3 regions of the Rossellomorea oryzaecorticis genome follow, and region 1 is predicted to be linked to each of the others. Evidence: riboswitches for the same ligand, from Rfam matches in the RefSeq annotation. Region 1 holds a riboswitch; each other region holds the start of a gene.
What was found. A riboswitch is a leader RNA that binds a small molecule or an ion and turns the genes downstream of it on or off. The one in region 1 is predicted to bind S-adenosylmethionine.
Positions count from the first base shown of each region.

Region 2: another riboswitch for S-adenosylmethionine. It lies ahead of ACKA06_RS05960 (methionine ABC transporter ATP-binding protein); the one in region 1 lies ahead of ACKA06_RS08730 (methionine biosynthesis PLP-dependent protein).
Region 3: another riboswitch for S-adenosylmethionine. It lies ahead of mtnK (S-methyl-5-thioribose kinase); the one in region 1 lies ahead of ACKA06_RS08730 (methionine biosynthesis PLP-dependent protein).

Region 1 is NZ_JBJOSA010000005.1:233,880-237,633, forward strand. It holds gene metC (cystathionine beta-lyase) at 1-563, opposite strand, end outside; gene ACKA06_RS08730 (methionine biosynthesis PLP-dependent protein) at 556-1,677, opposite strand; SAM riboswitch class I at 1,770-1,872, opposite strand; gene ACKA06_RS08735 (zinc-dependent alcohol dehydrogenase) at 2,258-3,391, shown strand; gene ACKA06_RS08740 (tryptophan--tRNA ligase) at 3,446-3,754, opposite strand, start outside.
Region 2 is NZ_JBJOSA010000003.1:380,881-384,634, forward strand. It holds gene ACKA06_RS05950 (MetQ/NlpA family ABC transporter substrate-binding protein) at 1-445, opposite strand, end outside; gene ACKA06_RS05955 (methionine ABC transporter permease) at 473-1,138, opposite strand; gene ACKA06_RS05960 (methionine ABC transporter ATP-binding protein) at 1,128-2,141, opposite strand; SAM riboswitch class I at 2,232-2,338, opposite strand; gene ACKA06_RS05965 (hypothetical protein) at 2,844-3,536, shown strand; gene ACKA06_RS05970 (DUF2922 domain-containing protein) at 3,591-3,754, opposite strand, start outside.
Region 3 is NZ_JBJOSA010000002.1:27,892-31,645, reverse strand. It holds gene ACKA06_RS02310 (pyridoxal phosphate-dependent aminotransferase) at 1-760, opposite strand, end outside; gene ACKA06_RS02305 (carbon-nitrogen family hydrolase) at 873-1,655, shown strand; SAM riboswitch class I at 1,760-1,910, shown strand; gene mtnK (S-methyl-5-thioribose kinase) at 2,016-3,203, shown strand; gene mtnA (S-methyl-5-thioribose-1-phosphate isomerase) at 3,214-3,754, shown strand, end outside.

The DNA.
Region 1 (3,754 bases):
AGCGACAACGGCCTTTGAAGAAGAGGCGTCATAAATGTATTATCCAGGAATGTCAGGCAGTCGTTGGCTTTCGCCAATTTCACAATCCCTTCAATATCGGTAATATTGAGCAGTGGATTGGAAGGCGTTTCAATATAAATCACTTTAGTATTCACCCTGATTGCTCGTGCCACCTCATGAAGATCACCCATATCGACAAAAGAGTATTGAATACCGAAACGGTTCAAAACCTCAGTGATCAAGCGATAGGTTCCACCGTACACTTCCTCCGAAATCAATACATGATCTCCCTGAGAAAGCATCATAAAAGTGGTTGAAATAGCTGCCATGCCTGATGAAAAGGCAAATCCCCGGACACCGCCTTCAAGTTCAGCAATCGTATCCTCCAATGCCTCCCTGGTTGGATTACCAGATCTGCTGTAATCATAGGTTCCAAACTGATCAAAATCTTGTTGATGGAAAGTGGTCGCGTGGTAAAGAGGAATTGAAACAGCTCCAGTATGCCGGTCATATCCATGAGAGTGAATAAGGGATGTTTGTTGAGAGTAAGTTTTTCTACTCATGAGTAAGCACCTCTCCTTTTAGTTGATTAAAAACATTGTCCAAATCAGCAATGATATCCCCGACATTTTCAATTCCAACAGAAAAACGTAAAAGACGATTGCAAATACCGATTTTATTCCTTTCTTTTACGGGAATATCAGCATGTGTCTGGGTGGCTGGATAAGTTATGAAGCTTTCAACGCCTCCGAGGCTTTCCGCGAATGTAATGACTTTCAATTTTTCAAGGAAGGGACCGACCCACTCTTCTCTTGAAATCCTAAAGGACAACATCCCTCCTCTGCCCGGGTACAGGACATCTGTCACACACTCATGATTCGTCAGATATTCTGCGATGACGCGGGCATTTTTTTCATGCTGCGCAATCCTCAAACTCAACGTTTTCATACCGCGGAGCAGAAGCCAGCTGTCAAACGGTGAAAGGACTGCTCCAATGGAATTCTGGACTGTGTATATCTTTTCTCCGAGATCCTCGTCTCGTGCAATGACCGCACCCGCCAGCACATCGTTGTGGCCGCCTAAATATTTTGTGGCACTGTGGACGACAATATCTGCCCCCTCTGTTATTGGCTTTTGCAGGATTGGGGTGTAAAAGGTGTTATCCACAATCAGCAGTAAGCCGTTATCCTTTGCAACGGAAGAAACGGTCGAAATACTCGCTTCATTCATAAGCGGATTGGTTGGTGTTTCAAGGAAGATGCCCTTCGTGCTTCCATTTATCTTCTCAATTATTCTGCTTTCATCTGCTGTATCGACGAAATGGAATTTGATATTGTATTGATTCTCATACTGAAGGAAAAGCCGATAGCTGCCGCCGTACAGATCTTCGGGAACAATCAGTTCGTCCCCCGAGGAAAACAAATTCAATATTGCCTGGATGGCTGCCATACCGGAACTGAACGCAAAGGCCCTCCTGCCTTCCTCCAACTGGGCTAATGTGTCTTCCAAAATGAACCTGGTTGGATTTCCTGTGCGGGAATAATCAAATCCAGTAGATTTTCCGATTCCCTGATGCTCATATGCAGTAGATAAGTATATTGCCGGACTGACTGCACCTGTCCTGCTGTCTGTACGATTACCGGATTGTACGAGGATTGTATCAATGTGTTTACTCACTTTTCGCCTCTCCTTTTCTCAGTAAAATGAAAAGGGGTATAAAATAAAAAGCCCCCTTATGCAATATAAGAAGGCTTCATCATTCATTCTCCCTCTTATCGGCCAAGTTGAATCAACTTGCTGGAATTAGCACCATGCGCCATGCTGGTTGCTGAGGTGTCACCGGGCCAGTCCCTCTACCTCTCTTGATAAGAATCTATTTAGTTTTTCTACAAGGATGTTTTCTAAAAGATTGTTGCTTTTCGTAAATTGACTAGTAGCCTGAATGTTGCTTGTATACGTGCTCTTTTCGAATTCAAGTTAATCTACAGGTGGACGAACATCAGAAAATACCAAAGTTCCGGTATTTTCTTGTGTATTGAGCAACAAAGTATGCGAAAAGAGCTTTCTCCAAAAACTTTATTAAAATAACTTCTTCATAACTTACAACATACTTTATTAAATGTCAATGAAAATTATGAATACTTCGTCATTTCACGTCAAAAATGTTTTAGGTTACAAATGAGATTCAATAAGAAATGTTTAAAGTATCTACTTAAAGTCTAAATGTATAGAAATACTTAGATAGGATGTGATTTGCTTGAAAGGTGTAACTTTCCAAGGGAAAGAACAAATGGTGGTAAAAGAAGTTGAAACTCCTGATATTCAAGAGAATACCGATATGATTGTGAGGATTACTGCAAGCGGCATCTGCGGTTCTGACCTTCATCTTTATCACGGCGGAATCGAGCCTGAACAAGATTACGTAGTGGGGCACGAGCCGATGGGGATTGTAGAGGAAGTAGGTTCGAATGTTAAAAGTTTAAAGAAAGGCGATCGTGTAGTCATCCCTTTCAATATCGGATGCGGAGAGTGTTTCTTCTGTAAGAATCAGATGGAAAGTCAATGTGACGACTCAAATCCTCATGGAGAGGTCGGCGGGTTATTTGGGTTTACAGAAATGAACGGCGGCTATCCGGGTGGTCAGGCAGAATACCTTCGGGTCCCTTATGCAGACTTTACTTCGTTCAAAGTGCCCGAGTCCAGCAGTCTTGATGATGAGAGTGTCCTCTTCCTTTCGGATGTCATTCCTACAGCTTATTGGAGCGTAGAGAACAGCGGAGTGAAAGAAGGCGATACGGTCATTGTCCTTGGCAGCGGACCAATTGGGTTGATGGCCCAGAAATTCGCTAAACTGAAAGGAGCCGAGCGGGTAATCGCAGTCGATCAGGTCGATCACAGGCTCCAGCACGCTAAACGCACAAATAATGCTGAAACGTATAACTTCAAGGAGACCCCTGATATCGGTTCTGTCCTCCATGAATATACAAAGGGAGGCGCTGATGTTGTGATTGACTGTGTCGGAATGGACGGGACCGTTCCACCTGATCAAACATTCGGATCTGATTTCGATAATCAATTCGGGACCATCAGCCCGATAAAAACGGCCTCTCAATCGGTAAGAAAATTCGGTACCGTGCAATTGACAGGTGTTTATGCCACAGAAGCAAATCGTTTTCCAATAGGGGACTTCTTCAGCAGAAATGTCTCCATCAAAATGGGACAGGCCCCAGTCATACACCTTATGCCAAAACTGTACGATATGATCGAAAACAAAGAATTTGACCCGACTGATATTATTACCCATCGTATTCCCATTGAAGATGCAGCGCGTGGATACGAGATTTTCGATAAGAAAGAGGACGGCAATATCAAGGTGATATTAAAACCATAAACCTATATTATACAAGCTGCCATTCAACTAGATCGGCAGCTTGTATTTTTAATGTCATGAATGAAGAATCCCTATTTTCCTTTTCACCTCCTGCAAGAATGGTCTCGTTTTCTTTCTTGCTTTCTCAGCACCATCCATTAAAATTTCATTAAGCTTTTCAGGAGAGTCCATCAATTCACGATACTTTTCACGAGGCTCTTCCAAAAACTCATTCATGACTTCAAAAAGCTCTTTCTTGGCCTCTCCCCATCCGATACCGGATTGAAACCGGTTCTTCATCTCATCTGCTTTAACTTCTGACGCAAATTCTTTATATAACGAAAATATAATCGAATCATCTGGATTTTTCGGAGCCGCAGGCGG
Region 2 (3,754 bases), on a different contig from region 1:
GGATTTGGAATGCGCGGGCTGCGTTTGTCGGATCGTTCGGGATGGCGATGGCGCTGCCTTCCTTGATGTCTTCGAGAGAATCAAATTTCTCTGAATAGATCCCCATCGGTGCAGTCGGCACCACGATGACTTCTGAAAGCTCCATACCGTGCTGCTCTGCGAATGTTTCCATATAGATTTTGTGCTGGAACAGGTTGGCGTCAAGATCCCCCTGAGCGAGTGCATTGTTCGGCTGGATGTAGTCGCTGAATTCTTTCACTTCAACGGTGTATCCTTTTTCCTCAAGACCTGGTTTGATGGCTTTTGTGACCATGTCGCTGTAAGGACCGGATGTCGCCCCGATCGTGATTTCTTTTTTATCTTCAGAACTTGCTTCTTCTCCACTGCATGCTGCCAGCAGGCTGACAGTCAATGCTGCTGCTAATAGTAAAAACCATTTTTTCATCTGAAATCTTCCCCCTGAATGTTTTGATTATCGTTTATCTACTACTCTTGCAAAAATGTCGCCTGTATATTGGATGAGCTGCACAAGGCAAATCAGCACGACGACCGTGGTAATCATGACCGTATTGTCGTAGCGGTAATAGCCGAAACGGATAGCAAGGTCACCAATACCGCCTCCGCCTACAATCCCGGCCATGGCGGAATATGCGACCAGGCTGATGGTTGTGATCGTGACGGCCTGGATGACGGCCGGCTTCGCTTCCGGCAGCAGGACGTCCTTGATGATCATCCATGGACTCGCCCCAACCGACACCGATGCTTCGATGACTCCCTTATCAATCTCGCGAAGGGCGGTCTCTACCATTCTTGCGAAAAACGGGATCCCCGCCACAGAGAGTGATACGGAGGCAGCTGTCGGCCCGATCGTCGTTCCCGTCAGTAGTTTAGTAAGCGGCAGTAGTGCAACCAATAAAATGATGAATGGGATCGAGCGGACCATGTTGACGACGAAGCCGACGATCTTTTTAATGAAGCCGTTCTGCAGGAACAATCCTTTGTCTGTCACAAAAAGCAGGATACCGAGCGGAAGGCCGATCAGGATCGCGATGGCCAGTGAAATGCCGACCATATAGATGGTTTCGAGGAATGCTTTATTCAATTCTGGTAAAATCGCAGTCAAAGAATCAGGCAGCACGGTCGAGCACCTCCAGACTTTGTGTTTTAGCCGTTATATAACGGATGGCGGCCTGTATTTCGGACTCTTCGCCGATCAGCTCCATGATGAAAATTCCGAGCGGCGTTTCCTGGATATATTCGATTTTTCCGTGAAGGATATTGCCTCGTACCTTGTATTTTTGAAACACTTCCGAAACCACACTTTCCTCTGCAATCGAACCCTTGAACTGGATTTTGATCAGCTTGCCTGTCCGGCTCTTCAATAGGTGAGGCGGCAGTTCGAACTGCAGGATATTTTCAATAAACTGTTTTGTCAACGGCTGTCTCGGGTTTGCGAACAAGTCGTACACGGGGCCTTCCTCCACGATTCTCCCGTCCTGCATGACGGCCATCCGATCGCAGATTTCCTTTACGACTTCCATTTCGTGCGTGATGAGGACGATTGTGAGCCCAAGCTGTTTGTTGATGTCTTTTAACAGTTTTAGGATCGACTTTGTTGTACTCGGATCAAGTGCTGAGGTCGCTTCGTCGCATAGGAGGACGGATGGGTTGTTTGCGAGTGCCCTGGCGATTCCGACGCGCTGTTTCTGGCCGCCGCTCAGCTGTGCGGGATAGGCTTGAGCTTTGTCGCTAAGTCCGACCATCTCCAGCAATTCGGTCACCCTTGGTTCAATTTCTGACTTCGGCACCCTGGCTGCTTTCAAAGCAAAAGCGAGATTTTCATACACCGTTTTCGCTTTAATGAGGTGGAAATGCTGAAAGATCATGCTGATTTTCTGACGTGCGAGTCGGAGTTCCCTGGAATTCAGCTTTGTCAGGTCCTGACCGTCGATGATGATCTCCCCGGATGTCGGTTTTTCCAGTAAGTTCAGGCATCGGATCAGAGAGCTTTTCCCCGCCCCGCTGTAGCCGACGATACCGAAGATTTCCCCTTTTTCAATGGTGACGGAGACATTATCCACACCGAGGACCGTCTGCTTTTTTGTTTTGTATTCTTTTACTAGATTGTTGATTCTGATCATCATTCACACCCCTTTTCTTTTTTCAATGTTGTTTGCCAAATAAAAAATGCTTCTTTCAATTACTGAAAGAAGCATCGCGCTTATGTCATCGACTTATCTTTCAGAATGAAACCCATTCTGCAGGAATTAGCACCGTTCCATAAATGGAGGTTGCCGGACGTCACAGGGCCTGATCCCTCGGTCGCTCTTGATAATTTGAAAATATTTAATTGTTTGAGTTTTTAATCTTATAGGTGATATTATATGGTTTGTTTTGGAAAGTCAATAAAGGATTTTGAATTGATTTTTTATGTAAGCGATTTCTTTGTTGTGGTTAAAAGAAAATCCCCCTCCAAAAATAATTCCTTGTATACCGCTTTTGATTTCCGTGGAAGGCTTCGCTTTCCACTCCAATCAAAAGCTGGGTTGAGCTAAAATCATTCCTCCCATTTAAGGCACCTTTATCTTTTTAATCAAACGTTTGATTAACATCTCAAACTCTTGATGGGACAGCCTTTTGAAGGTTTAAACAAACGTTTAATTAAAATGTAGATAACCTTGTGCGCAACTGAATACAAAGACCTAATCACGCATGATTATAAAGTTTCATTTTGTAGTAAAATAGATGTTTTAATCTAGCAGAATAAGGGAATATATGTTAAATTAGTTGGGGCTTTTTGCTTGTTTACTAGTAAACTATTAACTATGGGAGCTGAAGGATTGATGAAAATGATACGACTGAATGCAATGTTGATTGCAGTACTTATGCTTTTGCTTGCAGGCTGCGGAACTTCGGAGAAATCTTCTGGGGATGCCAATGCTGAAAACAAAGATAACGAAAAGGTTTCAATGGAAAATACCGACGGGGATGAAAGCGCTGAAGTTGCAGGCGAAGATGAAAGTGAAGGCGAAGTGTTTGAAGCATCAACTGAAAAAGAGGAAGATCAAGATGCCCAGCCTTCTGAAAACATCCTGGATGAGAAGAAGGTATTTAAATACGATGACGATTCAGTCATTATCACGCTGGATAAAGCTGAATTCACTACCGAATTCAAATCTTCCAATGCAGACCCTGAAGACTCGATGTCTAACAGGAAAATCATCAGTGATTCTGAAATCTTCTTACATATGACTGGAACCATTTCAAATGACACAACTGATTCAGTCAGCTTTGATGGACCGTTGTCCCCGATAAACTTTTATTTGACTTATGACGGCAAGCACGAATTTGACATGTACGGTGCTGCTGAAACAGAGGAAGGCAATACATTTAAAACACTGTCCAGCGTCGACGCTTTAACGGAAAGCAAGGTCCATTTTTACGCCCAGGTGCCAAAACCAGTATCCCAAACGGATAAACCTTTAGTACTCCAAGTGAAGATGGATGAGGAAACATTTGAGGTGCCGCTGCGTTAGGCTCCTATCCATGAAGAAACTCACCTGAAGAACAAATCAGGTGAGTTTTTTTTATTATAAGACTTCATAGTCTGTTACATTACGTTCTACCACGCGTGCGCCATCTACGCTTACCAGTGCGCCGCCTGAGCTTCCGAATACGCCGGTTGCGATAAGGTTGTCCATTGCTGCTTTCACCTGGACGGTATCGATCGGGTCGATTGGATCGTTGACGCTGA
Region 3 (3,754 bases), on a different contig from region 1:
CTGCGAAGCCCACTCTCCATCCTGCCATATTATAGGTTTTAGAGAGTGTGTAAATTTCAATGCCCGTGTCTTTTGCCCCGTCGGCTTCCAGGAAACTGACAGGCTTTTTCCCATCGAAACCGATGGCACCATATGCAAAATCATGCACAACGCAAATCCCGTGATTCTTTGCAAAAGCTGCCGTCTCTTCAAAAAATGTTCGGGAGGCAACCGCTCCTGTGGGGTTATTTGGATAGTTCAAAAACATGAGCTTGGCCTTTTCCCTTTCCTCCAATGTTATATCTCCATAATCAGGCAGGAACTGATTTTCTTCTATGAGCGGCATTGTCACCATTCTGGCCTCTGCCAGGGATACCCCTGAAAGATAATCCGGATACCCCGGGTCCGGTACCAACACCGTTTCCCCAGGATTCAGAAGACATTGAGGCAGTTCAACCAGTCCTGCTTTTCCCCCAAACAACACGGCAACCTCTTCCTGTGGATCGATATCCACACCATACTCCCGCTTATAAAAAACCGAGATGGCTTCCTTGAATGAATCCAACCCCCGAAATGGGGAATATTTGTGGTTGTCCGGCGAGTTTACCGCCTTTATCATCGCATCGACGATATGCGGAGGTGTCGGTTGATCCGGATTTCCCTGACCCAAATTGATTACATCGTGCCCTTGTTTCATCACTTCCTGGACTTTCCCAGTAAGCGACGCGAAAAATTGCTGCGGCAGTGAGTTGATTCGTTCTGCTTTTTTAAAGGTTGTCATCTTTTCACCTTCTGCACTTTTTAGAAAATTATTTACTTTCAAATTCTAGTCACAAATGATATAACGTAAAGTAATGATTGTAAAGTGAAAATTTCAAAAATGAGGTGTTACTTTGAGTATGAAGATTGGACTGGCACAAATGGATATCACATTTGGCCGCCCTGATGAAAATAAAAAACGGGTTCAGATGTGGGTTAAGAAAGCCGTCGAAGCAGACTGCGATATCGTGGTATTTCCTGAATTGTGGACGACCGGTTATGACTTAACAAGAATCGGTGAAATCGCTGATGAAGATGCAAGAGACATTTCTGCATTTCTTTCAGATCTTTCTTCCCGATATTCCATTCATATTGTCGGCGGCTCGATTGCAAAGAAAACAGCAGATGGTGTGTCAAACACCCTCCTTGTTGCCGACAGCAGCGGTAACATCATTAAGCAGTATAACAAACTTCACCTATTCAAGCTGATGGATGAACACCATTATCTTCTCCCAGGTAAGGAAGACGGCCTGTTCAAAATACTGGATACAGTGATGGCCGGCATGATCTGCTATGACATCCGATTCCCTGAATGGTTCAGGAAACATGTCGTCAATGGGGCAAGAGCCGTATTCGTGGTGGCACAGTGGCCAGCAGAAAGAATTTCACACTGGAAGACCCTTTTAACAGCACGGGCTATTGAGAATCAATGCTTCGTCATCGCATGCAACCGTGCCGGAAGCGATCCAAAGAATGAATTCGGTGGCCATTCGCTGATCATCAGTCCGTGGGGGGACATCATAGCGGAAGGAAGCCTTGAAGAGGAATTGATCATTTCGGAAATCGATCTGAATGAAGCAGATGAAGTGAGGAAGAAGATTCCGATCTTTCAAGACCGCCGACCTGAATTCTATTAAAATAAAATTTTCCTAAAAAGTTATTGACTCTGTATTTCAAATAATGATACTATTCAAACCACAAAGCTTACTAACTGAGTTTACACTCGAATGAAACTAAATAACTCTTATCAAGAGCTGGCTGAGGGATTTGGCCCTGTGAAGCCCAGCAACCGACCGTAATACCGTTGTGAAACGGGGCGCTTTTTGCGCCGGAGATTCCATAAGGCACGGTGCTAATTCCAACAGAAAGGTTACCTTTCTGAGAGATAAGAGGCGAATAAGATTCGTTCTTAAAGCCTCTTTCCCCAATGAAAGAGGCTTTTTTCATTTTAGAAAATAAGCCTCCTGACTTTTCAAGAAGATTAAGGAGGAACCATAATGTCAATCAAAGCGATATCCAGCTATCAATCACTAAACGAGCAAACCGCTAAAGAATTAGCGGTCAACCTGAACTTTTTTGAAGAAGATGCCGATTTGACCTGCTGTGAAATAGGTGATGGGAACTTGAACCTTGTTTTCCGGATTACGGAAAATGGCAAAAAAGGGATCATTATAAAACAGGCCCTCCCCTATGCAAAAGTGGTTGGTGAAAGCTGGCCGTTAACAGTGGACCGTGCAAGAATCGAGGCGGATGCATTAAAGCTTCAGGAAATTCATGCCCCTGGGCTGGTACCTCAGGTTTACCATAGTGATGACTTGCTAGCAGTCACGGTGATGGAGGATTTGAGTTTCTTGAATATCTTGCGGGCAGGACTGATCAATGGTGATCCATTCCCGCATTTAGCTGAAGATATAGGCACGTTCCTTGCCAACACCCTGTACTTTACGTCCGACTATGCCCTGCATCCCTTTAAGAAAAAAGAATACGTAAAGAACTTTTCAAATCCTGAACTTTGCAAGATCACAGAAGATCTGGTTTTCACAGACCCTTTTTTCAACAGTGAAACAAACGATTTTGAAGAAGAACTCCTGCCCCTTTTAAAGGAATTTTGGAATGATTTCAGCTTGAAACTTGAAGTGGCAAAGCTGAAGAAAAGTTTCATCACTGAGAGCGAAGCACTCCTGCACGGCGATCTTCACACCGGCAGTATTTTCGCAGATGAAAAACACACTAAGGTCATCGACCCGGAGTTTGCCTTTTACGGCCCCATCGGCTTCGACATTGGGCAGTTCATAGCGAATCTGACTTTTCAGGCCATCACCAGGGAAGATATAACACGTAAAGAAGAGATCCTATTGATCATCACAGACACTTGGAAGGTATTCTCTGAAACGTTTTCAAAGCATTGGCAGGAAAGCGGAGATGCGTATACAAAAGTTCGTGGGTACCTGGAATATGTCTTGAACAAAGCCTTTCAAGACAGCGCAGGATTCAGCGGATGTGAGCTTATTAGGAGAACGGCAGGCCTAGCCCATGTGGAAGATCTTGATGGAATTGAAGGTAAAGAAAAAAGGTTAGACGCTAAAAGAAAATCACTCTCCCTTGGCAGAGAACTCATCCTGAACAGGCACAAACTCTCTTCAATCGAAGAACTGACAGAATTGATCCGAAACCATTCATCTTAAGGAGCCTATCATGACAAACACAACGACCATTCCGACATCACTGAATTTTCGTGATGACTGTTTAGAGATATTAAATCAGCAAAAGCTTCCCCATGAGATTGAATACCTGAAGCTTTCTTCATTAAATGAATTTTATGACGCCATCGTCACCTTGAAAGTAAGAGGTGCACCTGCAATCGGTATTACTGCAGCATATGGACTGGCAATGACCATGAATCAACATCAAACCGAAAACCTGTCTGAGTTCATTTTAGAATTCAGACAGGTTAAGGAATATTTGTATTCATCCCGTCCCACTGCGGTGAATCTCGGCTGGGCATTAGATTCATTGGAAAAAGCAATCGAGAAAGCCAAGTCTGTCAATGAAGCAAAAACCACCCTTCTTCACACCGCGATTCAACTTCATACGGAGGACGAAGTTATCTGCAGACAAATCGGCGAGTACGGCCTTGAGCTTCTTAAAGATAAGTCCACGATCATGACCATCTGCAATGCAGGTTCAATCGCAACCAGCAAGTACGGAACAGCCTTGGCACCTTTTCATTTGGGGA